4 regions of the Nocardioides sp. AN3 genome follow, and region 3 is predicted to be linked to each of the others. Evidence: riboswitches for the same ligand, from Rfam matches in the RefSeq annotation. Region 3 holds a riboswitch; each other region holds the start of a gene.
The links. A riboswitch is a leader RNA that binds a small molecule or an ion and turns the genes downstream of it on or off. The one in region 3 is predicted to bind cobalamin.
Positions count from the first base shown of each region.

Region 1: linked by a shared signal. The riboswitch ahead of ACYQ1K_RS16140 (CbtB domain-containing protein) and the one ahead of ACYQ1K_RS10475 (hypothetical protein) in region 3 are both predicted to bind cobalamin.
Region 2: linked by a shared signal. The riboswitch ahead of cobN (cobaltochelatase subunit CobN) and the one ahead of ACYQ1K_RS10475 (hypothetical protein) in region 3 are both predicted to bind cobalamin.
Region 4: linked by a shared signal. The riboswitch ahead of ACYQ1K_RS16175 (VWA domain-containing protein) and the one ahead of ACYQ1K_RS10475 (hypothetical protein) in region 3 are both predicted to bind cobalamin.

Region 1 covers NZ_BAAIGC010000014.1:29,459-36,541, reverse strand. The annotation lists gene cobBC (bifunctional hydrogenobyrinic acid a,c-diamide synthase/histidinol phosphate aminotransferase CobBC) at 1-342, shown strand, start outside; gene cobT (nicotinate-nucleotide--dimethylbenzimidazole phosphoribosyltransferase) at 355-1,395, shown strand; gene ACYQ1K_RS16155 (adenosylcobinamide-GDP ribazoletransferase) at 1,398-2,192, shown strand; gene ACYQ1K_RS16150 (cobalamin biosynthesis protein) at 2,189-3,124, shown strand; gene ACYQ1K_RS16145 ((2Fe-2S) ferredoxin domain-containing protein) at 3,121-3,885, shown strand; adenosylcobalamin (AdoCbl) riboswitch at 3,883-4,032, shown strand; gene ACYQ1K_RS16140 (CbtB domain-containing protein) at 4,035-4,262, shown strand; gene ACYQ1K_RS16135 (CbtA family protein) at 4,283-5,062, shown strand; gene ACYQ1K_RS16130 (cobalt-precorrin-6A reductase) at 5,080-5,823, opposite strand; gene ACYQ1K_RS16125 (cobyric acid synthase) at 5,832-7,083, opposite strand, start outside.
Region 2 covers NZ_BAAIGC010000014.1:21,564-28,646, reverse strand. The annotation lists gene cobF (precorrin-6A synthase (deacetylating)) at 1-197, opposite strand, end outside; gene cobN (cobaltochelatase subunit CobN) at 194-3,922, opposite strand; cobalamin riboswitch at 3,961-4,084, opposite strand; gene ACYQ1K_RS16110 (histidine phosphatase family protein) at 4,153-4,764, shown strand; gene ACYQ1K_RS16105 (MarR family winged helix-turn-helix transcriptional regulator) at 4,823-5,284, shown strand; gene ACYQ1K_RS16100 (glycoside hydrolase family 15 protein) at 5,349-7,083, shown strand, end outside.
Region 3 covers NZ_BAAIGC010000007.1:80,256-87,338, forward strand. The annotation lists gene gatA (Asp-tRNA(Asn)/Glu-tRNA(Gln) amidotransferase subunit GatA) at 1-102, shown strand, start outside; gene gatB (Asp-tRNA(Asn)/Glu-tRNA(Gln) amidotransferase subunit GatB) at 99-1,592, shown strand; gene ACYQ1K_RS10470 (NYN domain-containing protein) at 1,594-2,367, shown strand; cobalamin riboswitch at 2,392-2,537, shown strand; gene ACYQ1K_RS10475 (hypothetical protein) at 2,606-3,685, shown strand; gene ACYQ1K_RS10480 (hypothetical protein) at 3,688-4,539, shown strand; gene ACYQ1K_RS10485 (energy-coupling factor transporter transmembrane component T family protein) at 4,580-5,725, shown strand; gene ACYQ1K_RS10490 (ABC transporter ATP-binding protein) at 5,722-7,083, shown strand, end outside.
Region 4 covers NZ_BAAIGC010000014.1:38,005-45,087, forward strand. The annotation lists gene cobBC (bifunctional hydrogenobyrinic acid a,c-diamide synthase/histidinol phosphate aminotransferase CobBC) at 1-667, opposite strand, end outside; gene cobO (cob(I)yrinic acid a,c-diamide adenosyltransferase) at 678-1,292, opposite strand; gene ACYQ1K_RS16175 (VWA domain-containing protein) at 1,292-3,397, opposite strand; cobalamin riboswitch at 3,425-3,567, opposite strand; gene cbiE (precorrin-6y C5,15-methyltransferase (decarboxylating) subunit CbiE) at 3,651-4,850, shown strand; gene bluB (5,6-dimethylbenzimidazole synthase) at 4,825-5,484, opposite strand; gene ACYQ1K_RS16190 (cobalt-precorrin-4/precorrin-4 C(11)-methyltransferase) at 5,492-6,268, opposite strand; gene ACYQ1K_RS16195 (precorrin-2 C(20)-methyltransferase) at 6,265-7,083, opposite strand, start outside.

The sequences.
Region 1 (7,083 bases), on a different contig from region 3:
CCGTGGTCGGTCTCCACCCCGGCGATCGCGGCCGCGGTGGCGTGCACGACCGAGGCGGCCGCGGTCGAGTCACGCCGGCGAGCCGCCACGATCGCCGACTGGCGCGGCCTCCTCGAGCGCGGTCTGGCCGAGCGTGCCATCGAGCACGTTCCGTCGTCGGCGTCGTTCGTGCTCGCCCGGCTCGGTCTGGGCGCACGAGGGGCGCTGCGCGGGGTCGGGATCGCCGTACGCCGCGCCGACACCTTCCCCGGACTCGACGACTCGTGGGCCCGCATCGCCGTGCGCCCACCCGAGACCACCGCCCGCCTCCTGACCGCCCTCGACCGGCTCGCCCCTCTCTGAGAAGGACCCGACATGCCCTACGTCTCCGCCCCCTCCGACATCGCCCGCGACCACGCCGCCAAGCGGCTCGCCGCCCTCGCCACGCCTCCCGGCGCCCTCGGCCGCCTCGGCGAGGCCGGCGTCTGGCTGGCCGCCTGTCAGGGCCAGGTCCCGCCCGCGCCGCTCGACGAGGTCCGCCTCGTCATCTTCGCCGGCGACCACGGCGTGGCCGCCCACGGCGTCTCGGCCTTCCCCTCCGCGATCACCGGCGCGATGGTGCGCACGTTCCTCGCCGGGAAGGCCGGTGTGACCGCGCTGGCGAAGGCGCACGGGGTCGCCGTACGTGTCCTCGACCTCGGCGTCGACGAGGACTTCGCCGACCTCGACGAGGCGACGCGCGCCGCCCTCACGGCGCACAAGATCCGGCGCGGCAGCGGCGCCATCCACCTCGAGGACGCCCTCACCGCCGAGGAGACCCGGGCCGCCCTCGATGCCGGAGCCGCCGTGGCGCGCGAGGAGATCGCTGCCGGAGCCCAGCTGCTCATCAGCGGCGACATGGGCATCGGCAACACGACGCCCGCCTCGGCCATGGTCGCCGCCGGGCTCGGTCTGCCCGCCTCGGAGGTCGTCGGTCGAGGCACAGGGATCGGCGACGAGGCGCTGGCAGGCAAGATCGCGGTGGTCGATGCGGCGCTGGCGCGTGCGGGAGCACGTGCGTCGGACCCGATCGAGACCCTCACCGCCCTCGGCAGCGCCGACCTCGCAGCGACCACGGGCTACCTGCTCGCCGCGGCCCAGGACGGCGTGCCGGTTCTTCTCGACGGCCTCATGAGCGTGGCCTGCGCGCTGACCGCGGACCGCATCGAGCCCGGCGCGGCCGCCTGGTACGCCGCGGGGCACCGCTCCACCGAGCCCGCCCAGTCGCTGGCGCTGGCCAAGATGGGCCTCGAGCCGCTCCTCGACCTCGGTCTGCGTCTCGGCGAGGGGTCCGGCGCCGTGGCCGCCGTGCCCGTCCTGCACAGCGCCGGCGCCCTCCTGCGCGACGTCGCTCTGCTCTCCGAGCTGGGCGGCTGAGGTTGGGCCCGGTCCTGGTCGACTCCTGGCGGCTCGCGGTCGGGACGCTCACCGCGCTGCCGGTCCGGCCGCCACGAGAGGTCGACCGCCGTCACGCCGGTCTCGCCATGCTGCTGGCCCCGCTGGCGACGCTTCCGTTGGCGCTCGCGGTGCTGGTCGTCGTCGTCCTCGGACGCGCGGCGGGTCTCGACCCGCTCGTCGTGGCGCTCCTCGCCATAGGAGCGGTCGTCCTCGGCAACCGGGCCTTCCACCTCGACGGGCTCTCCGACGTGGCCGACGGGCTGGCCGCCTCCTACGACCGCAAGCGCTCCCTGGCGGTGATGAAGACCGGGACGTCCGGGCCTGCCGGGACCGTCGCGATCGTGCTGGTGCTCGGCCTGCAGGTGGCCGGGCTGGCGGCGCTGCTGTCGGATGCAGGCCAGGGGAGCTGGGCCGCCGCGGTGCGGGCAGCGGCGCTGGCCGCTGTCGCGGTCTGCGCATCGCGGGCCGCCCTCTCGATCTGCTGCCTGCGCGGGGTGCGGCCGGCGCGCGCGGACGGCCTCGGCCGGATCTACACGCAGACGGTCGCTCCGTGGGCGGCGGCCGCGGTGTGGATCGTCGCCGCGCTGCTGCTCGCCCTCGCCGGGCGCTGGGCGGGGCTGGCGTGGTGGCGTGGGGCTCTGGCCGTGGGGGTCGCACTGCTCGTCGTCGGACTGGTGGTCGGACGTGCCCTCCGCCGCTTCGGCGGCGTGACCGGTGACGTCTTCGGAGCAGCGGTGGAGTCGGCGCTGGCCGCGGTTCTCGTGGTGCTCTCATGACGCCCCCTCTCATGACGCCCCGTGCCGTGGGGCTGATGCTCGGCTACGCCGCGGACCGGCTGCTCGGCGACCCGCGTCGCTACCACCCGGTCGCCGGGTTCGGCACGCTGGCCGGTGCGCTCGAGTCGCGAACCTACGCCGACTCCCGGCGTCACGGCGTCGCCCACACGGCGGTCCTCGTCGTGGGTGCCGTCGCCCTCGGAGCGGGCCTGGAGCGCGCGGCTGCTCCGCCGCTCGCCCGGACGTTGGTGACCGCCGTCGCCACCTGGGCCGTGCTCGGCGGTCGCTCCTTGGAGCGTGAGGCGGCCGCCGTCCATCGGCACCTCGCCGACGAGGACCTGCCCGTCGCCCGACGCCGGCTGACGCATCTGGTAGGACGCGACACCAGCCAGCTCGACGAGTCGCAGATCTCGCGGGCCGTCGTGGAGTCGGTGGCCGAGAACACCTCCGACGCCGTCGTCGCACCCCTGATCTGGGGGGCACTGTGTGGCGTGCCGGGACTCCTCGGCTACCGCGCGGCCAACACGCTCGACGCCATGATCGGTCACCGCAGCGCACGCTACGAGCGCTTCGGCTGGGCCGCCGCCCGCCTCGACGACGTCCTCAACCTCCCCGGCTCGCGGCTGTCCGGCCTCCTCACGCTGGCGGCGCGCCCGGCCCGCGCGGGACAGGCGTGGCGCGCGTGGCGACGAGACGCGGGACGCCATCCCAGCCCGAACGCCGGCGTCGTGGAGGCGGCGTTCGCCGGCTCGCTCGGGATCCGGCTGGGTGGCACGAACACGTACGACGGCAGCCGGGTCGAGCACCGGGCCGTGCTCGGCGACGGTCGTCCGCCCGAGCGTGACGATGTCGCTCGCGCGATCGTCCTGGCCCGCCGGGTGGGCCTCGGCGCCGTGGGGGCGGCCGCTGTCGTGGCGTGGGGGCGGCGGTGAGCATCGAGGCGGTGGTCCTCGTCGGCATGTCGGTCGCCGACGTCGATGCCCGCGACTCGCTGCGCGCCGCAGCGGACGAGCTCGGCGCGACGGTGGCGTTCCTGCAGATGGCCGACCCGTCGCTCTCGGCTGAGCTGACGCGGCTGGCCGACGGCGGCGCACGCCGGATCACTCTGGTCGGCGTCGGCCTCGGGCCGCTCGGCCCCGCGCACTCGTGGCTGCGACGGATCGCCGCGCACTGGTGGAGGGAGCGCGCCGGGGAGCGGCCTGTGATCGAGGTGGCCACACGGCTCGCCGACCGGACTTTCGCGGCGGACGCCGGACCGCACCATGGGCCAGCGGACGAGCTGGCCCGTGCTCTGGCCGAGATCGTGACCGAGACGAAGCCCCTCACCGGCAGCGAGCCGAGCCTCACCTCGCCGGCCTGGGAGGAGGTGACCGGTCATCGGCATCAGGTGATGGTCTGCCGGGGCCCGCGGTGCACGGCGAAGGGTGCCGTGGACGGCCTGCGGGCGATGGTGCTGGCGATGATGGAGCACGGACTGGGTGATGACGACGTGCTGCTGGTGCACACCGGCTGTCAGTTCCCGTGCAACCAGGCGCCGGTGGTCAGCGTCCAGCCGGACGATGTCTGGTACGGCCACGTCGACGCCGCCACGGCCACCGCGATCGTCGCGCACCACCTGGTTGACGGAGAACCGGTGATAAGTCACACCCTGCCACGCCGGACATCGATGGCAGCCAGGCCCGAAGTCCGCTAGCCTGCACGGGCACCACGGATGTGAGGAAGCCAGTGAGAGTCTGGCACGGTCACGCCACTGTGAGAGTCCCGTCAGGGGCTCGAAGTCAGATCTTCCGCCGTCGTGTTGTCCGCCCGTAGAGGAACGTTGCATTCCCGAAGGAGCATCACGTGAGCGTCACGTCTGCCACCCCTGTCACCATGCCCGTCGCCGGCACCGCCCTGCCGACCGTCCCGCTCCGCGAGCTCGCCCCGTGGGCGCTGCTGTTCGGTCTTCTGGCGGCGCTGGTCCTGTTCTTCGTCAGCGCCGATCAGGGCGCGATCTCGATCCCGTCCGGCACGGCGATCCACGAGTGGGTCCACGACGGCCGTCACCTGCTGGGCTACCCCTGCCACTGAGCCCCGCGGCGTACTGCCCCATGACCGCACGTGCCTTTCTCGTCCGCGGCCTGCTCGCCGGACTCCTGGCCGGCCTCGTCACCTTCTGCGTCGCCCACCAGGTGGGCGAGCCCTCCGTCGACGCCGCGATCGGTGTCGAGGAGGCCCACTCAGCCGCCGCCCACACCCACGACGCAACGGCGGAGCCCGCCCATCACCACGAGGACGGCGTCGTCGTCTCCCGGCACGACCAGCGCACGTGGGGCCTGCTGACCGGCACCCTGACCGTCGGGCTGGCCCTCGGGGGCGTCGTCGCCCTGGTCTCGGCCGCCGTGGCGGGCCGGATGCGCCGACTCACGCTTGGCCAGTCCACGGCGCTCGTCACGCTGATCGGCTTCGTGTCGTTCGCCTTCGTGCCGTTCCTGAAGTACCCCGCCACGCCGCCCGCCGTCGGCAACGCCGACACGATCGGGCAGCGCACGAGCCTGTACTTCGGGTTTCTGCTGGTCTCGGTCGTCCTGGCGATCGCGGTCACGGTCCTCGTGTTCCGGCTCGCGCCGGCGGTGGGGACGTACGGCGCCGTGGTCGGCGGCGTTGCGGCGTACGTCGCCCTCATGGCCATCGCCGGGCAGATCTTCCCGACGGTGAACGAGATCGGCGACTTCCCGGCCGACACGCTCTGGTACTTCCGGCGCGCCTCCCTCATCACGCTCGCCACCATGTGGTCGGTCATCGGCGTCGCGCTCACGGGCCTGCTGTTGCGGCTTCAGTCGCAGGAGCGGGTGGTCGTCGCTCGCCGCGAGCTCGCCGCGAGTCTCTAGTCGCCTCGCGCGATGGGTCAGGCCTGGGCCGACACGCGGCGCACCCACGCGACGGCGCTGTCGACCTCACGCACCGTGGCAACACCCGGCGGAGGCGGGGGACGGCGTACGACGACCACGGGGATCTCCCGCTCGGCTGCGGCCTGCATCTTCGGCCAGGTGTGGGCGCCGCCGGAGTTCTTGGTCACCAGGACGTCAGTGCCGTGCTGGCTCATCAGGCCGCGTTCGCCGTCGAGAGTGTAGGGCCCGCGGCTGTGGAGGAGCTCCCACGACGACGGCAGCTCGACATCGGGCGCGTCGACCACCCGAGCGAGAACCGCGTGCGACGTCAGCGCCGGGACGAACCGGGCCAGCTCCTGGCGGCCGACGGTGAGGAACGGGCGCCGGCCCAGCTCGCCCGCGAGGGCAGCGGCGGACTCGTGGTCGTCGACGCTGTGCCAGATCCGGTCGGGCCAGCTCGGGTCCGGCTCCCACCCCGGCCGCTCGAGCCGCAACAGCGGGACCTCGGTGCACGCGGCGGCCGCGTTGGCGCTGATCCCGCGCGCGAAGGGGTGCGTCGCATCGACGACCGCGTCGAAGTCGACGAGCGCCGAGCGCAGACCCGCGACGCCGCCGAACCCGCCGATCCGGACGTCGCCCACCGGCAGTCGCGGACGGGCGACGCGACCAGCAAGGGAGGACGTCACCGCGATGCCCTCCTCGACCAGGCGCGCCGCGAGCGCCCGGGCCTCACTGGTGCCGCCCAGGAGGAGCACTCTCATGCGGCCCATCAGACGGTGCCTCCCGGCGGGAGAGCGGGCAGCCCGGCAGGCGCGCCGGACTGCGCCAGGGCGAGGAGCACCACGACGTCGAGGTGTTCCTCGACGAGGTCCCCGAGCCGGTCGAGCCGGGACTCGCGCGCAGCGGGGAAGCTGACTCCCGACGGCGGCCGGCCGAGGGTCTCCGCCAGGAACGCGCCACGGAAGGCGTCGCCCTCGAGGCTCCCATGCCACATGGTGCCGAAGACGCACCCCGTCCGAGCGCCGCCGAGGAACTCCTCGCCGGCCTCTCGGGTGATCCGTCCGTGGTGGATCTCGTAGCCGCTGGCGGGCGCGCCGAGGGCAGACCCGGTCGGCAGCCGAAGCGTCTTGTCGGCGGCGAAGTCCGTGCGCACGTCGAGCAGTCCCAAGCCCGAGACCCTCGCTCCGACCTCGCCCTCGACCCCGTCGGCGTCAGTGATGGTCGTGCCGAGCATCTGGAAGCCGCCGCAGATCCCGAGGACCGGCCGTCCATGGCGCGCGTGCTCGACGATGGCGACGTCGAGTCCGCGTGAGCGCAGCCAGGCGAGGTCCGCGATGGTCGACCGCGTCCCGGGCAGCACGATGAGGTCGGCGTCGGCGAGGTCGCGCGGGTCGGATACGAACACGACGTCGAGGTCCGGCTCGAGGCCGAGGGCGTCGACGTCGGTGAAGTTGCTGATCCGGGGGAGCCGCACGACCGCGACGCGATGAGCGCCCGACCCGACAGATCGGCGTCCGTCCAGGTCGAGGGCGTCCTCGGAGTCGAGCCAGAGGCTGGGGTCCCAGGGGAGCACACCGAAGACGCGGCGCCCGGTGAGCCGTTCGAGGGACGACAGCCCGGGGGACAGGAGCTTTTGGTCCCCCCGGAACTTGTTGACGACGAATCCCGACACCAGCGCCTGGTCGGCCGCCTCCAACAGGGCCACTGTCCCGAACATCGCCGCGAAGACCCCGCCGCGGTCGATGTCGCCCACGACCACGACGGGCAGGGAGGCGTGCCGCGCGAGACCCATGTTCACGTAGTCGCCAGCGCGCAGGTTGATCTCGGCCGGACTACCGGCGCCCTCGGCGACGATGAGGTCGAAGCGCGAGGAGAGGTCGTCGTACGCCGCGTGGGCGGCCGCCGCGAGATGGCGGCGACCGGTCTCCCAGTCGGCCGACGAGACATCCCCGGCCGGCAGGCCCATCAGGACGACGTGGCTGCGGCGGTCCGTGCCGGGCTTGAGGAGGACGGGGTTCATG
Region 2 (7,083 bases), on a different contig from region 3:
GGCACGCCGTGCGCGGCAGCGATGGTGCGGCGTACCTCCAGGAGTGGGTCCGGGGCGGAGCTCTCGGCGCTCTTCTCCGCCGCCAGCACGTAGTCCGCCGTCCGCAGCGCCTCCGCGACCTCCGGCGTGACGTGCTGCGGCCCCATCCCGATGCCGAGGATCCGGACCGACACAGGGCCGGTCGCAGCGCCGCTCACTCGCGATCCTCCAGGTCGCCCTCGACCTCGAGGTAGACCTCCCGCATGGCGGTCATCACCTCCGGAGACGGCTCGGCCCACAGACCGCGGTCCGCCGCCTCGTGCAGCCGCTCGACGATCCCGCGCAGCGCCCAGGGGTTCGACTTCCGCAGGAACGCCTGGTTGGTCTCGTCGAGGACATACTCGGTCGCGAGCTTCTCGTACATCCAGTCGTGCACGACTCCGGCCGTCGCGTCGAAGCCGAAGAGGTAGTCGACCGTCGCCGCCAGCTCGAAGGCACCCTTGTAGCCGTGTCGCTGCATCGCCGCGATCCAGCGCGGGTTGACGACTCGGGCTCGAAAGACGCGGGCGGTCTCCTCCGACAGCGTGCGGGTGCGGACCGCGTCGGGCGTGGTGGAGTCGCCGACGTACGCCTTCGGGTCCGCGCCCGTCAGCGCGCGGACGGTCGCGACCATGCCGCCGTGATATTGGAAGTAGTCGTCGGAGTCGGCGATGTCGTGCTCGGCCGAGTCGACGTTCTTGGCCGCCACCTTGATGCGCCGGTAGTTCGCGCGCATGTCGTCAGCCGCGGGCGCGCCGTCGAGGTCTCGCCCGTAGGCGAAGCCCCCCCACGCGGTGTAGACCTCCGCCAGGTCCGCGTCGTCGCGCCACGAGCCGGACTCGATCACCTGGAGGATGCCGGCGCCGTACGAGCCCGGCCTGCTGCCGAAGATCCGGGTCGTCGCCCGCCGCTCGTCGCCGTGCTCGGACAGGTCGGCCCGCATGTGGGCGCGCACGAAGTTCTGCTCGTCGGGCTCGTCGAGGTCGGCCACCATCCGGACCGCGTCGTCGAGCATGGCGACGACGTGCGGGAACGCGTCACGGAAGAACCCCGAGATCCGCACGGTGACGTCGATCCGAGGCCGCCCGAGCTCCTCGAGAGGCACGACGACGAGCCGAGCGACTCGGCGCGAGGCCTCGTCCCACTCCGGGCGTACGCCGAGCAGCGCCAGCACCTCGGCCACGTCGTCGCCGGAGGTGCGCATCGCCGAGGTGCCCCACACGGAGAGCCCGACCGACGACGGATAGTCGCCGGTCTCTTCGACATAGCGCCGCAGCAGCGAGTCGGCCATCGCCTGCCCGGTCTGCCAGGCGAGCCGCGACGGCACGGCGCGTGGGTCGACGGTGTAGAAGTTGCGGCCCGTCGGCAGCACGTTGACCAGTCCCCGCAGCGGCGAGCCCGAGGGACCGGCCGCGACGAAGCCACCGGACAGGGCGTGCAGGACGGCATCCAGCTCATCGGTCGTCCGGGCCAGCCGGGGCACGACCTGCTCCGCGGCGAATGCCAGCACCCGCCGCACCTGGGGATCGTCGTGGAGCGCCGCGACGGCCGCCGGGTCCCAGTCCGCCTTCTCCATCGCCTCGACCAGCTCACGCGCCCGGGCCTCAACGAGGTCGGTCTCGATACGCTCGCTGGCGCTCGCTACTCGACCAGCGGCTTCCTCGCTGGTCGAGGAGGCCGAGCCGCCAGGCGAGGCCGTATCGAGACCCAACGCCGCGCGCAACCCGGGCACGGCGTTCCCGACGCCGCCCCACACCTGCGCGGCGCGCAGGATCGAGAGGACCAGGTTGACCCGCGCCTCGCCCGTCGGCGCGGCGCCGAGCACGTGCAGGCCGTCACGGATCTGGGCGTCCTTGATCTCGCACAGCCACCCGTCGACGTGGAGCAGGAAGTCGTCGAACTCCTCGTCGTCGGGACGCTCGTCGAGCCCCAGGTCGCGGTGCATCTCGGCGGCGTGCATGAGCTGCCAGATCTCGCCGCGGACGGCCGGCAGCTTCGCCGGGTCCATCGAGGCGATGTTGGCGTGCTCGTCGAGGAGCTGCTCGAGCCGCGCGATGTCGCCGTACGCCTCGGCCCGCGCCATCGGCGGCACCAGGTGGTCGACGATCGTGGCGTGCGCCCGCCGCTTGGCCTGGGCGCCCTCGCCGGGGTCGTTGACGAGGAACGGGTAGATCAGCGGCATGCTGCCGATCGCCGCGTCGGGGCCGCAGGAGGCCGAAAGGGCGGCGTTCTTGCCGGGAAGCCACTCCATCGAGCCGTGCTTCCCGAGGTGGACGACGGCATCGGCCCCGAAGCCGCCGTGCTCGCGACGGGCCTCGAGCCAGCGGTACGCCGCCAGGTAGTGGTGCGACGGCGGAAGGTCCGGGTCGTGGTAGATCGCGACCGGGTTCTCGCCGAACCCACGCGGCGGTTGGATGAGGATGACGACGTTGCCCGCCTGCAGCGTCGCGAGCACGAGGTCGCCGTCATCGTTGACGAAGAGGCTGCCCGGCGACTCGCCCCACGCCGTCACCATCGCCTCCCGCAGGTCGGCGGGGAGGTCGGCGGTCCAGGCGTCGTAATGGCTCTTGCTGATCCGCACGTGCGCGTCGGTGAGCTGCGCGGAGGTCAGCCACTCCTCGTCCTGGCCACCGGCCGCGATGAGCGCATGGATCAGCGCGTCGCCGGCCTCGGTGTCGTCAGCGTCCAGCCAGGGCAGATCCTCGGGCGCCCCGAGGTCGTAGCCCTCGTCGCGCAGCCGCCGTAGCAGCCGGATGGCGGAGACCGGGGTGTCGAGCCCGACCGCGTTGCCGATGCGTGCGTGCTTCGTCGGGTAGGCCGACAGCACCAGCGCGAGCCGCTTCTCGGCGTTGGGGACGCGGCGAAGGCGTGCATGGTTGACCGCGATCCCGGCCACGCGCGCGGCCCGCTCCGGGTCGGCGACGTAGCGGGGCAGTCCGTCGGCGTCGGTCTCCTTGAACGAGAACGGGGCCGTGATGATCCGTCCGTCAAACTCCGGGATGGCGATCTGGGTCGCGGAGTCCAGGGGCGTGACGCCGTCGTCGGAGGCCTCCCACTCCTCGCGGCTGCTGGTGAGGCACAGGCCCTGCAGGACGGGGATGTCCAGCGCGGCCATCCGCTCGACGTCCCACGCCTCGTCGTCACCGCCCGCGCTCGCGCCCGCCGGGACGCTGCCGCCGGCCGCGAGGACGGTGACGACCAGTGCGTCGAGGGTGCCCAGCGCTTCGTAGAGCTCGTCGGGGGCCGACCGCAGGGAGCCGGCGAAGATCGGCACGCCGACCGCCAGACCGGTCGCGTCGACCGCGTCGGCGAGCGCGTGCGCGAACCCGTTGTTGCCGCTCGCCTCGTGGGCGCGGTAGTAGAGAACGCCGATGCGGGGAAGGGTCTCGATACGCTCGCTGGCGCTCGCTACTCGACCATCGGAGCTGTCGTTGGTCGAGTAGCCCGAGCCGCTGGGCGAGGGCGTATCGAGACCGGGCCGCGGCGCGAACCCCCACGCCGGGATGGAGGCGGGCGGCTCGAACCCCTCGCCGGTCAGCAGGACGGTGTCGGAGAGGAACGCATGCAGCTGGCGGAGGTTGGCGGGGCCACCCTCGGCGAGGTAGCGGTGTGCCTCCGCCGCGACCCCCATGGGCACGGTGGAGAGCTCCATGAGCTCGGCGCTGGGCTGCTGCTCCCCGCCGAGGACGACGAGCGGCGTCCCGGCCTGGCGCACCGAGGCAAGACCCGGCCACAGGTCGTGGGGGGAGCCCAGGAGGCGTACGACGACGAGGTCGGCGCCGCGGACTGACGCCTGCAGCTGCGCGTCGGTGGCACGGGCCGGGTTGGCGAGCGCGAAGTCGGCCCCGCCGGCACGGGCCGAGAGGAGGTCGGTGTCGGACGTGGACAGCAGCGCGATGCGCATGGCGCGGGTCCTCCTTCGGGGTTCTCGCCCCGTTGAGCCGGTCGGATCGACCCGCGGCCAGTGTCTGGCTGCGCCGGCCCCAGCTGGAGCGGGCCGGCGTCACAGTGGCGGAACCGCCCCGGAGTCACACCGGGTTCCTGCACCACGAGCAGCCGCAGCCTACGGGACGGGCCCCTCGGGAGACAGGGCGGCATCGGTTGCGAGGTCAGGCGCACGGTTGAATGGCCCGCGTGACGGCTCCGGTCTACTTCGTGCGGCACGGCCAGTCGGAGTGGAACGTCCTCCGGCTCACCCAGGGCCAGACGGCTCATCCACGTCTGACCGAGCTGGGGCTCGAGCAGGCGCACGCCGCCGCTCAGGCGATCGCCGCCGACCTCGCAGTCGGCGGCCAGCGCTGCGGCCGGGTGGTGACCAGCGATCTCACGCGGGCGGTCGAGACGGCGCGCGTGATCGCGGACCGCCTCGGTCTCGACGCCGAGCACGACGAGCGCCTCCGCGAGCAGCACCTCGGCACGCTCGAGGGTCGGGACTACGAGCACACCTGGGCCGTCGCCGAGGCGCACGACTGGTCCGACCCCGCACTTCCGATGGCGGGCGGAGAGTCGGTGGACGACGTACGCCGCCGGATGGCCGCCGTCCTCGACGCACTGGACCCGACGACTCCGACGGTCCTCGTGTCGCACGGCGACGCGATCAGGGCCGCCCTCGCGCACGTGAGCGGCGTTCCTCCTCACGAGGCGCCGTGGGTCGAGGTCGGCAACGGCGACGTCGCGCGGATCGCCCCGGGCGGGGACATCGCCTGGCTTTCGGCCGCGGAGCGGCGTGATGGCCGTCCGGCGTGACCGAGGTGGGTCCTAGCAGGATGATGGGCCGCACGCCGACACTGCAGGGAGGTGCACCGTGACCGACGACTCGGAGCTCGTGGACGCCTTCATCACCGCGAGCCGGGCGCTCGTCGGCGTGGCGGTCCGGTCGATCGCCGCTTCGCCGGTCGCCCTGACGCCGGCGCAGCATCGGGCCCTCGTCCTCGTCGCGTCGGGCCGTGGCGACACCGTCAGCTCGCTGCAGGAGCTGCTCGGCATCAACCAGTCGAACGTCAGCAGGCTGGTCGAGCGCCTCGGCCGCCTGGGGCTGGTGCAGCGGGACCGGTCCGACGTCGACGCGCGCACGATCGTCATCACGGTCACCCCCTTGGGCCGCGAGGCGCTGGACGCCGTGACACGGCGGCGTCGTGAGGAGATCGCGTCGGTCCTCGCCGCGATGGGGGAGCGCGACCGCGCCGATGCCGTGCGGGTGATGCGTGCCTTCGACGCGGCGGCCGACGAGGACGGCGACGCGATCTGGCCCGTCGAGGACGCCTGACGCGAACCTGACTGATCCATGCGTCTCGGCATGTATCGGTCCCGCTGCGGGGTACCGAGCGTGCATGGTGTCCTCGGCAGGCTTTCCGCCGCACACCCTGAGCGAGTATGCGCTTCTCGCCGACGGTGAGCGCGGCGCGCTGATCGGTCCCCGGGGCGACATCGCGTTCCTCTGCGCTCCGCGCTGGCACGACGACACCGTCTTCGCCTCGCTGCTGGGCGGCAACGGCGGCTACGCCATCACCCCCGCCGACCCGCGGTTCGTGTGGGGTGGCTACTACGAGCGCGACACCCTGATCTGGCGCAGCCGCTGGGTGACGACCACGTCGGTCGTGGAGTCGCGGGAGGCGCTCGCCTTCCCCGGCGACCGCAACCGGCTGGTGCTGCTGCGCCGCGTGGAGGCGCACCTCGGGGAGGCGCACGTGCGCGTCACGATGGAGTGCTGCGCGCGCTTCGGCGAGGACCCGATGGAGGTACGTCGTGAAGACGACGTCTGGGAGGGCCGGAGCGGGCCTCTCCGGATCCGCTGGACCGGCGCCGGGTCGGCGCGGCTGGAGGACGGGGGGCTCGTGCTGGACCTGGTCGTCCCCGAGGGCCGCCACCACGACCTCGTGCTCGAGATCAGCGACTCCTCCCTCCCCCGGGCGACCCCCGAGCCGGGCCTGACCTGGGCCGCCACCGAGCGGGCCTGGAAGGACGCGGTTCCCGATCTGAGCGGCTCGGCCGCACCCGGCGACTCGCGGCACTCCTACGCCGTGCTCCGAGGCCTCACCAGCGCGACCGGCGGCATGGTCGCCGCGGCGACCACGGCGTTGCCCGAGCGTGCCGAGCAGGGTCGCAACTACGACTACCGCTACGCCTGGATCCGCGACCAGTGCTACGCCGGGCAGGCGGCCGCCGTGGTGGGCGGGCACGAGCTGCTGGACGCAGCCGTCCGGTTCGTCACGACCCGGGTGCACGAGGACGGGCCGCACCTGCTGCCGGCGTACACCGTCACCGGCGACCGCGTGCCCGACGAGCGCCGCTTGTCGATGCCCGGCTATCCCGGCGCGCCGACCCAGGTCGGCAACCACGCAGGCGCCCAGTTCCAGCTCGACGCCTTCGGCGAGTCGCTGCTGCTGCTGGCCGCAGCCGACCGCGCGGAGCGCCTCGACGGCGACGGCTGGAAGGCGGTCGAGATCCTCATCGCCTCGATCGAGAAGCGGGGCGAGGAGCCCGACGGCGGGATCTGGGAGCTGTCGAACGACCGCTGGGCCCACTCCCGCCTCATGTGCGCCGCCGGCCTGCGGGCGGTCGCTCGGCAGCGGCCGGACCGGGTCGGCTCCTCATGGTCTGGGCTGGCCGACGCGCTGATCGACTCCGTCGACCGCGACTGCCTCCACCCCGACGGTCGCTGGCAGCGGGCGCCCGATGATCCGCGGGTCGACGCCTCCTTGCTGCTGCCGGGGATCCGCGGTGCCGTGCCGCCCGACGACCCGCGCCAGGTCCGCACGTGGCAGGCTGTGGTCGCCGAGTTGGCCGACGACGGTTTCGTCTACCGGTTCCGCCACTCCGACAACACCCCGCTACACGACGCCGAGGGCGCGTTCGTGCTGAGCGGGTTCCACATGTCGCTCGCGTGCCTGGTCCAGGGACGGGTGACCGAGGCCGTGCGCTGGTTCGAGCGCAACCGCGGCGCACTCGGGCCGGCGGGCCTGTTCGCCGAGGAGTACGACGTCGTGCAGCGCCAGCTGCGCGGCAACCTGCCGCAGGCGTTCGCCCACGCGCTGCTCATGGAGACCGCCCACGAGCTGGGCCGCG
Region 3 (7,083 bases):
GGCTCGGGCTACTCGACCAACGAGAGGTCTAGCGGCTCGGGCTACTCGACCAACGAGAGGTCTAGCGGCTCGGGCTACTCGACCAACGAGGAGAAGCAGTGACCGACACGCTCATTGGGTTCGACGAGGTCCTCGAGGACTTCGACCCGGCGCTGGGCCTCGAGGTCCACGTCGAGCTCAACACGGCGACGAAGATGTTCTGCGGCTGCCCGACGGAGTTCGGCGCCGAGCCGAACAGCCAGGTCTGCCCCACGTGCCTCGGGCTGCCCGGTGCGATGCCGGTGGTCAACCGCAAGGCCGTCGAGTCCGCCATCCGCATCGGCCTCGCGCTCAACTGCTCGATCGCCGAGTGGTGTCGCTTCGCCCGGAAGAACTACTTCTACCCGGACATGCCGAAGAACTTCCAGACCTCGCAGTACGACGAGCCGATCGCGTTCGACGGCTACATGGACGTGGAGGTCGAGGGGGAGACGTTCCGCATCGGCATCGAGCGGGCGCACATGGAGGAGGACACCGGCAAGACCACCCACATCGGTGGAGCGACCGGCCGCATCCACGGCGCCGACCACTCGCTCGTCGACTACAACCGAGCCGGCATCCCCCTCATCGAGATCGTCACCAAGCCGATCACCGGCACCGGCGCCAAGGCGCCTCTGGTCGCTCGTGCCTACGTCGCCGCGCTGCGCGAGCTGATCCTCGCGCTCGGGGTCTCGGACGCCCGGATGGAGCAGGGCTCGATGCGCTGCGACGTGAACCTGTCGCTGGCGCCGAAGGGCTCCGAGGTGCTCGGCACCCGCACCGAGACGAAGAACGTCAACTCGCTGCGCTCGGTCGAGCGGGCGGTCCGCTTCGAGATGAGCCGCCACGCCGGCGTACTCCTCGATGGCCGGAAGGTGCTGCAAGAGACCCGCCACTTCCACGAGGACACCGGCACGACGTCGCCCGGCCGCGAGAAGTCGGATGCGGAGGACTACCGCTACTTCCCCGAGCCCGACCTGGTGCCGATCGCACCGTCGCGCGAGTGGGTCGAGGAGCTGCGCGGCACGCTGCCCGAGCCGCCGGCCGAGCGCCGGGCCCGGCTGCAGACCGAGTGGGGCTTCTCCGACCTGGAGATGCGCGACGCGGCCGCGGCCGGAGCGCTCGCGCTCATCGAGGAGACCGTCGCCGCCGGAGCGGCGCCACAGGCCGCCCGCAAGTGGTGGCTCTCCGAGCTCGCCCGCCGTGCCAACGACGTGGGCGTCGAGCTGACCGACGTCGGGGTGACGCCGGCGCAGGTCGCCGAGGTGCAGAAGCTCGTCGAGGCCGGCACGGTCAACGACAAGCTGGCGCGCCAGGTCTTCGAGGGCCTGTACGCCGGCGAGGGCTCGCCCGCCGAAATCGTCGCCGCCCGCGGGCTCGCCGTGGTCTCCGACGACGGCGCCCTGTCGGCCGCGGTCGACAACGCCATCGCCGCCAACCCCGATGTCGCGGACAAGATCCGGGACGGCAAGGTCGCCGCAGCAGGTGCGCTCATCGGTGCGGTCATGAAGGAGATGCGTGGCCAGGCCGACGCCGGCCGGGTGCGCGAGCTGATCCTCGAGAAGCTCTCCTGACGTGGCGGAGCCGTTCAGGATCGCGTTGCTCATCGACGCGGACAACGCGGATGCCTCGAAGATCGACTCGATCCTCAACGACCTCGCCGAGTACGGCGAGTGCAACATCCGCCGTGCGTACGGCAACTGGACCAAGCCCAACCTGAAGCGGTGGGTGGAGGAGCTGCACGGGGCCGCGATCCGTCCGATGCAGCAGTTCGACCTGACCACCCACAAGAACGCCTCCGACATGGCGCTGGCCATCGACGCGGTCGAGCTGCTCCACGCGGCCTCACCGGACGCCTTCGCGATCATGTCGAGCGACTCCGACTTCACCCCGCTCGTCCACTACCTGCGAGAGAAGGGCCGCGCCGTCTACGGCTACGGCCGCGCGAACACGCCGGCGCCGTTCCAGAGCGCCTGCACCCGGTTCACCGTGGTCGACCGGCTCGGTGAGGACGAGTCCGAGGTGGACGCCGACGAGAACCGGAGCGCCGACGCCGAACCGACCTCCGACGGGCGCGCCAGGGTCCCCAGCGGCGACCTCAAGGGCAACTCCGGCCTCGTCCGGCTGCTGCGCAGCGCCATCCGCGGAGCCGCCGAGGAGGACGGGTGGGCGGCGGTGTCGAAGGTCGGCCAGAAGATCCGCAACCAGTCCTCGCTCGACTGGCGCAACTACGGCTACGCGACGCTGACGAAGCTGCTGGCCGCGACGGAGCTCTTCGAGCTGCGCGACGAGGGCACGCCGGCCGTGTCCGTCCGCGATCCCCGCGATCCCCGCGAGGCCAAGGGCTGAGAGGGCGGGTTGGGTCTGGGACTGACTGCGGGGTTAGGCTTCGGCCGCTACATCTCCACATTCATCACGCCCGCGCGTGGGGGAAGCCGGTGAGAGTCCGGCACTGACCCGCAACCGTGTGCCCCTGCCCAGGGGCGAGTCGGACCACCCGCCGCGACGCGTCCTGACAACCACGCTGTCGCGGACAACAGCGGGTGTGCTCGCGAGGCCCTCCCGCTGGTGCAGCGGGAAGGAAACCATGCGACTCCTCCTCCGATCAGCCGCCGCCCTCACCGGTGGACTGCTCATGATCCCGGCTCTCTCCTCGCCTTCGATGGCGGCGACGCCCTCCGCGCAGGCCGGCTCCTGGCTTGCTCGACAGATCTCGACCGGCGTCGTGCACAACAGCCAGTACGACTTCGACGACTACGGGCTCACGGCCGACACGGCTGTCGCGCTCAAGGCCATCGGTGGTCACAAGAAGGCGCTCACGAAGACGCGGCGGACGCTCGCCGCGCACGTGAACAGCTGGACGACGGGCGTCGACTACGGCGCCAGCAGCGACGTGTTCGCGGGGTCCGTCGCCAAGGCGGCGGTCACGGCCAAGACGCTGGGCGGCAACCCTCGTTCGTTCGGGGGCGTCAACCTGATCAAGCGTCTGAACGCTCGGGTCATCACGTCCGGCCCGGCCAAGGGGCGGATCCATGACGCGGGTTCGGCAGACTACGCCAACACCGTCGGGCAGGCGCTCGCGGCACGGGCACTCTCCGACGCCGGCTCGCCGCGAGCGCGCATCGTCGTGCGGTTCCTGCTCGCCCAGCAGTGCTCGGCGGGCTACTTCCGGCTCACCTTCTCGGCCGCCTCGTCCTCGTCGCAGAAGTGCGTCCCCGGAGACGTCGTCGGCAGTGCGCCCGACCCCGACACCACCTCGCTGGCCCTGCTGAGCCTGCACAGCATCAAGCACCCCTCGGCCGGGGTCCGGGCCTCGATCGCGAAGGCCACGCGTTGGCTCAAGCGTCACCAGCGCCACGACGGGTCCTTCATCGGTGGCCCGACGACGGCCACCCCCAACGCGAACAGCACCGGGCTTGCCGGCTGGGCTCTCGGTGAGGTCGGCGCCTGCAAGCAGGCCCGCAAGGCGGCCTCCTGGGTCAAGCGCCTGCAGGTGACGAGCAAGAACGCCACGGACAAGCTCGCGCACGAGCACGGCGCGATCGCGTACGACGCCACCGCCCTCGCCGCCGCTCGAGCCGCCGGGATCACCACCACGTCCCAGGACCAGTGGCGTCGCGCCACGGCGCAGGCCGGCCCGGCGCTGCGCTTCCTCCGCGGCTGCTGACGATGGCCCCGCTGAGCACGATGGCCAAGCTGGTCGCCGCGGTGATGATCACCGCGGCGGCCACGCTGGCATTGCCCTCCGCACCGGCTCAGGCAGCGTCGTGCTCGGCGGAGCAGGTCAGCGTCGTCGTCGACTACGGCGCGCTCGGTGGCGGCACGGCGGCCGGGTGCGGCACCGGATCGACCGCCGACAAGGCGTTCACCAGCGCCGGCGTCTCCCTCGGTCGGCTGACCGGACAGCCGGGGGTCGTCTGCAAGGTCAACGGCAAGCCGTCGCAGGGCAGCTGCTTCACGACGACGTCCTATTGGGGCTTCTTCGTCGACAACGGCAAGGGCTGGGTCTACGCCTCACAGGGCGTCTACTCGCAGGCCGTCGGCGCCGGCGACTCCGTCGCGCTCGCCTGGCAGTGCAGCGGCACGCCGCGCAAGCCCGGTCAGACCGGCTCATGCTCGACCCCGACGCGATCGGCCTCGACCGCGCCGAAGCCGAAGCCGAGCAACACCCGCACGCCACGGCCCTCGAAGGCGCCAGCCACCCGCGCGACCAGCAGCGTCGCACCGAAGGGCCCCACGACCCCGAGCGCGAGTGCGACGACGACCGCGCCGTCGGCCAGCCCATCGCGCAAGCCCGGGCCGAAGTCGTCGCCGTCACCCGCATCGAGCTCGGCCATCGCGGTCGCGACGACGAGCGCCGACCCGACCCCGAGCGCATCGATGAGCCCGACGACGGAGGCGGCCATCACGCCGGCGTCGAGCGAGAGCAGTGGTGGCATGCCCGGTTGGGTCCCGCCCGTGCTCATCGCGGTGCTGGCGGCCGCGGCCGGTGGGATCGCCTGGGCCAGACGGGCGCGATGAGCCGGCGATGACTCTGCGATGACCCTGTGATGACCGCCCGATGACGAGGATCGCCCGCGATCTGCACCCGGTCGCTTGGTGGCTGTGGGCGATCGGGCTGGCGGCGTACGCCTCCCAGACCACCAACCCCTGGCTGCTGCTGATGCTGATCGGCGCCGCAGCGGTGGTGGTCAGCGCCAGGCGCTCCGACCAGCCGTGGGCCGGCTCGTTCCGGATCTACCTCATCGCCGGGGCGGTCATCGTCGCCATCCGCGTGGTCTTCCGGATCCTGCTGGGTGGGGCGGTCGGCGGCACCGTGATCGTGCACCTCCCGCAGATCCCGCTGCCGGGTTGGGTCCTCGGCATCACGCTCCTGGGGCCGGTGACGCGGGAGTCGGTCCTCGCTGGCCTCTACGACGGGCTCCGGCTCGCGACGATCGTCATCTGCGTCGGCGCGGCCAACTCCCTCGCCAACCCCAAGCGGCTCCTGCGCAGCATGCCGGCCGCGCTCTACGAGGTGGGCACCGCCGTCGTCGTCGCCGTCAGCGTCCTGCCGCAGCTGGCCGAGAGTGTCCAGCGGGTCCGCCGTGCTCAGCGCCTGCGCGCCGAGGTCGGTGAGCGGTCGCGCGGCGTGCGCCGTCTGCGCCGCTTCGTCGTCCCCGTGCTCGAGGACGCCCTGGAGCGCTCGCTCACCCTCGCTGCGGGCATGGACACGCGCGGCTACGGCCGCGCGGGTGACGCCACCGCGGCACAGCGCCGTCTCACGGGCTCCCTCATGATCATCGGCCTCATCGGGGTGTGCATCGGCGCGTACGCCCTCCTCGACCAGACCTTCCTCGGCGGCTCGTGGGGGCCGGTCAGCCGGGGCGCCGTGGTGCTGGCCGTGGGCGTGGGGGTCTGCGTCGCCGGCATGGCGTCCGCGGGACGGCGCGTGGGGCGCACGACCTACCGGCCCGACCCGTGGCGCTGGCCGGAGACCGCAGTCGCGCTGACCGGCATCGTCGTCGGCGGCGTGGGCTCGTGGGTCGCCCAGCACCAGTACGCCATCACCAACCCCGACCTCGGCGCCTCTCCGCAGGTCAGCGTCGCCGCGCTCGTCGGCGTGCTCGTCGCCCTGGCGCCTGCTGTGTTGGCTCCGACGCCCCGGCTCCCGGTCGACCGTACGCCGGCCCGCCCGTCAGCTCGCGAGGTCGAGGTGGCCGCATGAACCCGCCCCTGCTGGAGCTGCGTGGCATCACGGTGACCCTTCCCGAGCGGGCGCAGCCGGTCCTGGCGGGCGTGGACCTGGCCGTGGACGACGGCGAGCTCCTCGTGATCTCCGGACCGACCGGATCGGGCAAGTCGACGCTGCTCGGCGTCGTGGCGGGGCTGGTGCCGCGCTTCAGCGGCGGTGCCCTCTCGGGTGACGTCCTGCTCGACGGCACCTCCATCGTTCGGACGCCGCCGCGCGAGCGCGCGGCCTCCATCGGGTACGTCGGCCAGGACCCCGCCGCCGGCTTCGTCACCGACACCGTCGAGGAGGAGCTGGCCTACGGGATGGAGCAGCTCGGCCTGCCGCCGGCCACCATGCGCCGCCGCGTCGAGGAGACCCTCGACCTGCTCGGCATCGCCGACCTGCGCGACCGCGACCTGCGCACGCTGTCCGGCGGACAGCAGCAGAGGGTCGCGATCGGCTCAGTGCTCACGATGCATCCCCGGCTCCTCGTGCTCGACGAGCCCACCAGCGCGCTGGACCCCACCGCCGCCGAGGACGTGCTCGCCACGCTCACCCGGCTCGTCCACGACCTCGGCGTCAGCGTGCTGCTGGCCGAGCACCGGCTCGAGCGGGTCGTGCCGTTCGCCGACCGGATCGCGCTGCTGGTCGGCGATGGGTCCGTCGAGGTGGGGGAGCCGGCGGAGGTGCTCGCCGACTCGCCCGTCGTACCTCCCCTCGTCGAGCTCGGCCGCGCCGCCGGGTGGTCGCCGCTGCCGCTCACCGTCCGCGAGGCCCGTCGCCGGGCTCGGGGGTTGGGCCTGCAGCGGTCGGGTCTCGATACGCCTTCGCCTGGCGGCTCCGGCTACTCGACCAGCGGAACATCCGATGGTCGAGTAGCGAGCGCCAGCGATCCCGGAGGTCGAGTAGCGAGCGCCAGCGAGCGTCCAATCCTCGCCGGTCGAGTAGAGAGCGCCAGCGAGCGTATCGAGACCCGTGTCGAGAAGCTCGTCGTCCAGCGCGGCGAGCGGGCGGTGCTGGCCGGTGTGTCGCTGAGCCTGGCTCCGGGCACCGTCACCGCGCTGATGGGCCGCAACGGAGCCGGCAAGTCGACGTTGCTCTGGGCCCTCCAGGGGGGCCAGCGACGCTCAGGCGGCATGGTGACGGTCGGCGGGACGGACCCGGCCCGGATTGCCGACGCTGATCGACGCGCCATGGTCGGGATGCTGCCGCAGACGGCGGCCGACCTGCTCTACCTCGAGTCCGTCGACGACGAGTGCCGTGCTGGCGGACCTCGGACGAGGGCGATCCTCGACCGTCTCGTGCCCGGCATCCCGGGCGACCGCCACCCGCGCGACCTCTCCGAGGGGCAG
Region 4 (7,083 bases), on a different contig from region 3:
CCAGGTGAGCGGCGACCTGCTCGCCCAGGTGCTCGACCATCGAGGCCGAGCCGTCGCGCTCGGCCGCCGGCACCAGGCCGAGGTGCCGCGACGGTGTGGCGAGGCGGTCGTCGGGCGGGATGGCGCCGAGCACCGCGACGCCCGCACGCTCGACAGCGCTGCGGATCTCGTCGAGGTTGCGGCCGGGTCGCGCGCGGTTGAGGATGACGCCGGCGAGGCGTACGTCGGGGTCGAAGGCGGCCATCCCCGCGACGATGGCGCCGGCCGAGCGGGACAGGCGCGCGACGTCGAGGACGAGCACGACCGGGGAGCTCGTGAGGGTCGCGACGTGCGCCGTCGAGGCGAAGCCGTCGGATTCGAGGCGGCCGTCGTACAGCCCCATCACGCCCTCCACGACCGCGATGTCCGCGCCGGCCGCGCCGTGCAGGAGCAGCGGGACGACGAGCTCCTCGCCGACGAGGTGCGGGTCGAGGTTGCGCCCCGGCCGACCCGTCGCCAGGGCGTGATAGCCCGGGTCGATGTAGTCCGGACCCGCCTTGTGGCCACTCACGCTCAGGCCCCTCCCGTGGGGGCCGTCTGCCCGCAGGGCCGCCATGAGCCCCGTGGCGACGGTCGTCTTGCCCTGGCCGGTCGACGGCGCCGCGACGACGAGGCGCGGCAGGCTCACCACGCCGGGCTCACCATTCGATGCCCCTCTGACCCTTCTGGCCGGCGTCCATGGGGTGCTTGACCTTGGTCATCTCGGTGACCAGGTCGGCGGCGGCGACGAGCCGCGGGTCGGCGTACCGTCCCGTGATCACCACGTGCTGGTGACCGGGGCGGGTGCTGAGGGTGTCGACGACGTCGTCGACGTCGACCCAGCCCCACTTCATCGGATAGGTGAACTCGTCCAGGACCAGCAGGTCGTGGGTTTCGTCGGCCAGCCGGCGCTTGATCTCCTGCCAACCCTCGACGGCAGCGGTCTCGTGGTCCTCGGCGTCGCCCTGCTTGCGGGTCCAGGACCAGCCGGAGCCCATCTTGTGCCACTCGACCGGACCGCCGTCGCCGGTCTCCTCGTGAAGGCGGCCGAGCCGCTCGAGGACGGTCTGCTCGCCGATGCGCCACTTGGCGGACTTGACGAACTGGAAGACCCCGATCCGCCATCCCTGGTTCCAGCCGCGCAGCGCGAGGCCGAAGGCGGCGGTCGACTTGCCCTTGCCGTCGCCGGTGTGGACCGCCAGCAACGGCCGGTTGCGGCGCTGCCGGGTGGTGAGGCCGTCGTCGGGCACGGCGGTCGGCTGTCCCTGCGGCATCAGGCTGCTCCTCGGCTTCGGACGGTCGTGGTGAGCGCCTCGGCGCTCACCTCGGTGACCGGAACGTGCTCGGCGCGGAGCCGGCCGGCGAGCTCGGCGGCGAGACCCAGGCGAAGCGGGCCGATCTCGCTGTCGACGACGACGGTCGCCACACCGAGGCCCGCGAGGTGGTCGGCCGCCTGGAGCGAGCGGGCGACGGCGCCGGTGCCGCCGGTGGCGCGGCCGTCGGTGACGAGGACGAGGAGCGGGCGCAGGCGCGGGTCGCGCAGGCGCTCGCGGGTGATGACGCGGGCGGCCTCGAGCAGTCCTTCGGCGAGTGGCGTGCGGCCGCCGGCAGGAAGCTCCTCGAGGCGCGTCGCGGCGATGTCGACCGACCGGGTCGGCGGGAGCGCCACCTCGGCGCCGTCCCTGCGGAACGTCACCAGGCCGACCTTGTCGCGTCGGCGGTAGGCGTCCAGCAGCAGCGAGAGGATCGCCGTCTTCACCTGGGTCATCCGCTTGCGCGCCGCCATCGAGCCCGACGCGTCGACGCAGAAGAGGATGAGGTTGGCCTCGCGGCCCTCGCGTACGGCGACCCGCAGGTCCTCGGGTCGGAGCTCGACTCGTCGTGAGTCGCCTGCCGTGTCGCCCGCTGTGTCGCCTGCGGGGCTCGCCGTTGCTCGGCGCGCCGCCTGCTTCCCCGCGGCAGCGAGGAGCGTCTCGACGAGATCGAGTGACCCCGTCGGACCGTCCGCCCGCCGCGCGCCGACACGTCGTCCGGTCGAGGCGAGGGCGCGGCTGCGTCGGCCCGCCTCGCCGTCCCCGAGTCCGGTGACGGTGAGAAGCCGCGGCCGGAACGGCGTCCCCGCCCCCACCCGCCGGAGGTCATGCGAGTCGGTCGCCTCAGCAGCCACATCGTCTGACGTCCCGCCGGCTTCCCCCAGGACGTCATGCGAGTCGGTCGCCTCGGCAGCCACATCGTCTGACGTCCCGCCGCCGTCCCCGCCGCCGTCCCCCGGCACGTCATGCGAGTCGGTCGCCCCGGCAGCCACATCGTCGGACGTCCCGCCCCCCGGTGGCTCGGGCGGCTCCGGGGGGAGCTCCTCGTCGCCGAGGATCCGATCGAGGAGAGACTCGTCGAGTCCGGGCGCATCGAACGGGTTGCGCCGGCGCCGGTGCGGCAACGCGAGGAGCGCCGCGCGGCGGACGTCGGCGCGGGTCACCTCGTCGCGACCCGACCACGCGGCATGGGCGAGCGCAGCGCGGGCGGTGACGATGTCCGCACGCAGACCGTCGACCTCGAAGGCGGCGCAGATCTCGGCGATCTTGAGCAGCGCCGGCTCCCCGAGCCGCACCTTCGCCAGCCTCTCCCGAGCCGCCTCGATGCGCGAGGTGAGCAGCGCGTCGGAGTCGCGGAAGCGGGCCGCGAAGGCGGCGGGGTCGGCGTCGTACGCCAGCCTCCGGCGCACCACCTCGACCCGCAGCGCCGGGTCACGCGGGGCCGCCACCTCGACCGTGAGCCCGAACCGGTCGAGCAGCTGCGGGCGAAGCTCGCCCTCCTCGGGGTTCATCGTGCCGATCAGCACGAACCGTGCCGGGTGCGTCACCGAGACGCCGTCACGCTCGACGGTGGCGCGGCCCATCGCGGCCGCGTCGAGGAGCACGTCGACGAGGTGGTCGTGGAGGAGGTTCACCTCGTCGACGTAGAGAACGCCGCGGTGCGCGCGGGCGAGGAGCCCTGGCTCGTACTCGACGGCGCCCTTCGACAGCGCCCGCTCGAGGTGCAGCGACCCGAGGACGCGGTCCTCGGTGGCACCGACGGGCAGCTCGACCAGCCGCACGGGCCGGCTGACCACCTCGGCGTCGGCAGCGAACGGCCCGTCCGGGGAGAGGGTCGACGGGTCGGTCGGGTCGATCGAGAAGCGGTCGGCGGCGTAGACGTCGATGGGCGGCAGCACCGCCGCCAGCGCTCGTACGGTCGTGGACTTCGCCGTTCCCTTCTCGCCGCGGATCAGCACGCCGCCGATCTCGGGCGCGATGGTGGTCAGGACGAGGGCGAGGCCCATGTCGTCGAGGTGCTCCGCCTCGCAGCCGAGGACCGCGGAGAAGGGATAGTGCAATGGCATGTGAGGCTCCCGCTCGATTCGCCAACGTGGTTGGTCGGGCGCGGGGCCGGTCTTCGGACTTGTCAGGTCCTCTCGTGCGAGAGGCCTGATTCACCGCAGCGGGCCTGTGCCGGATTCTCACCGGCTTCCCAGATTCTCCCCGCCGGCCGTCCCCACCGTCTCCGATGGCTGGGTCGTTGGGGCACCTCGTGCCTGGGCGGCAGTCTGCCACACCCGCCGAGGTCCGCGACCCCGGCCGGTAGCGTCTGCCCGCGTGATCATCGTGGTGGGCATCGGCGCGGACGGCTGGACGGGCGTCCCGGAGCGTCATCGCACGCTCGTCCGCGACGCGACCCTCGTCCTCGGCGGCGCCCGCCATCTCGCGCTGCTCCCCGACGTGCCGGGCCAGCGCCGCGTGCCCTGGCCCACTCCCCTGCGCGCCGGCCTTCCGCGGCTGCTCGCCGAGCTCGACGGGCAGGACGTGGTGGCGCTGGCGTCGGGCGACCCGCTGGTGTCGGGCATCGGCACGACGCTCCTCGACCTCCTCGGCCCGGACGCGGTCCGCATCGAGCCTGCCGTCTCGTCGGTCGCGCTCGCCCGGGCACGGATGGGCTGGCCGGCTGAGACCACGACCGTCGTCACGGTGGTCGGACGCGACCCCCACGCCCTGCTGCGTCAGCTCGCGCCGGGCCATCGGGTGCTGGTGCTCAGCTCGGATGCGAGCACGCCCCCGACCGTGGCCGGGCTCCTGGTCGGGGCGGGGTACGCCGCCTCGCGGATGACCGTCCTCGGCGACCTGGGAGTCCCCGACGAGTGGCGTCGCGAGGCGTCAGCGGAGGACTGGGTGACCACCCCGCCCGACGACGTGCCCGCGTTGAACGTCATCGCGATCGCCTGCGCCGGGCCTCACCGCGGCGGCTGGGTGGCCGGGCTCCCGGACGACGCGTTCGAGAGCGACGGACAGCTCACCAAGCGAGACCTGCGGGCCTCGGCGCTCGCCCGACTCGCACCGACCCCCGGCGAGCACCTGTGGGACGTCGGCGCCGGAGCCGGATCCGTCGGGATCGAGTGGATGCGGGCACATCCGACCTGCACGGCCACGGCGGTCGAGGCCAGTCCCGAGCGGGCCGCGCGGATCGGCCGCAACGCTGCGGCGTTGGGCGTGCCCGGTCTCGAGGTGGTGACCGGCCGGGCACCGGACGCCCTGGCGCAGCAGCGGTTGCCCGACGCCGTCTTCATCGGCGGCGGCGCGACGATCCCCGGTGTGCTGGACGCCTGCCTCACCGCACTGGTTCCAGGCGGACGACTCGTGGTCCACGGCGTCACGCTCGAGACCGAGCAGCTCCTGGCGACCGCCTACGGCGAGCACGGCGGCGAGCTGACCCGCCTGGCGGTCGAGACGACCGCCCCGATCGGCTCGTTCACCGGCTGGACGCCGGCCCGCACCGTCACCCAGTGGAGTCTGACGCGGTGAGGGCGCCGTACCGCTCCTGGTGCACGAACCCCGCCAACGGCGACCGGTGTCGCCAGCCGAACCGCTCGAGGTCCGGCACGTCGGGCAGGTGGCTGACGGTGCCGACGCACAGCCAGGCGACCGGACGCACATGGTGGGGCAGACACACCAGTCCCGCGAGGTGCTCCTCGCGGTAGAAGCTCACCCACCCCACACCGAGGTCCTCCGCTGTCGCCGCCAGCCAGAGGTTCTGGATGGCACACACGACCGAGTAGAGTCCGGCGTCCGCGATCGCATGCCGCCCGAGCACCTGCGGGCCGCCGCGCGTCGGGTCGTAGCCGACGACGATCCCCAGGCCCGACTCGAGGATCCCCTCGACCTTGATGCGCTCGAACGCCGCCGCTCGCTCCCCCGTCAGCGACGCGGCGAACGCGGCGCGCTCCTCGGCCACATGGTCGTGGAACGCCCGCAGCGTGACCGGGTCGCGCACCAGGACGAAGTCCCACGGCTGGCTCATCCCGACGCTCGGCGCACAGTGCGCCGCCGAGAGGACCCGCTCGAGCACGTCGTCGGCGACAGGCTCGCCGGTGAACTCCCGTCGGGTGTCGCGGCGTCGGTTGATGACGTCGTAGAGATCCCTGACCCCGGACGTCACCGCCCGATCACCGCTTCACCTTGGGCGCGCGGTCGCGCGCGGCGTCGTACAGAAACGACTCCCCACCCTCGGCGACCCCCGGCTCGAGGGCACGGCCGACGAGGATCACCGCCGCCTGCCGCAACCCGGCCTGCTCGACCGCATCCGCGATCGTGGACACCGTCCCCGACAGGACCAGCTCGTCGGGCTGGCTCGCGCGGTGGACGACGACCGCCGGGCAGTCGGGGCCGTAGTCGGGCTCGATCTCCCCCATCAGACCGCGGATCCGGGTGATGGCCAGATGCAGCACGAGGGTGGCCCGGGTCGCGGCGAACGCGGCGAGGGACTCGGTCTGCGGCATCGCCGTGGACCGCGCCTGCGCGCGGGTCAGCACCACCGACTGGGCGAGCAGCGGGACCGTCAGCTCGCGGCCGACGAGGGCGGCCGCCGCGGCGTACGCCGGCACCCCCGGGGTGACGTCCCACGGCACCCCGGCCGCGTCGAGCCGCCGGGTCTGCTCCGTGAGCGCCGAGTAGACCGACGGATCTCCCGACACGAGCCGGACGATGTCACGGCGTGCCCGGTGCGCCTCGACCAACCGGCCGGTGATCTCGTCGAGGTCCAGGTCCTGGGTGTCCACCAGCTCGGCCGACGGCCCGACCAGAGCGAGGACCTCGGGATCGAGATAGGTGCCCGGGAAGAGCACGAGCTCCGCCGCAGCGAGGAGGCGCGTCGCGCGGACGGTGAGCAGGTCGGCCGCGCCGGGACCGGCGCCGACGAAGTGCACCACCTGAGGAGCCCTCACCGGACGTACCTCGGCGTCCACACGCCCGCGCGGCTCACCCGGGTGCCCTCGGCGCCCACGATGAGGAGACACTTCATGTCGATGGTCGCCGGGTCCAGCTCGGCCAGCGTGGTCACCGTCAGCGACTCCTCCGCCCGGCCGACGTCGCGGCCGACGATGACCACGGTGTCGGGCTTGCGATGCTCGAGGAGGACGTCGCGTGCGGTTGCGATCTGATCGGTGCGCGATCGCGAGGCCGGGTTGTAGATCGCCAGCACCAGGTCGGCCTCCGCCACCGCGCGCAGCCGCCGGTCCACGACCGTCCACGGCTTGAGCCGGTCGGAGAGCGACATCACGGCGAAGTCCGCCCCGATGGGCGCGCCCGCGCGGGCCGCGACCGCCTGGACGGCGCTGACGCCCGGCAGGACGCGGATCGGGACGCCGTGGTACGCCGGATCCTCGGCCGCCTCATACACCGCCGCCGCCATGCCGAAGACCCCTGCGTCACCGCCGGAGACCACCGCGACCCGCTCCCCCGCCTTGGCCAGCTCGAGCGCGTGCCGGGCCCGGTCGACCTCGACGGTGTTGCCCGACGCATGCCGCACCAGACCGACCCGCTGGGGCACCCGCGCGACGTAGGGCGCATAGCCGACGACGTGGTCGACCTCGGCCAACGCCGCCGACGCCTCCGGCGTCAGCCAGCCCTCCGGCCCCGGGCCGAGCCCGACGACGAGCAGCTCGGCGGGAGGGGTCTCGATACGCTCGCTGGCGCTCGCTACTCGACCAAAGGGATCGCTGGCGCTCGCTACTCGACCAACGGAATCGCTGGTCGAGTA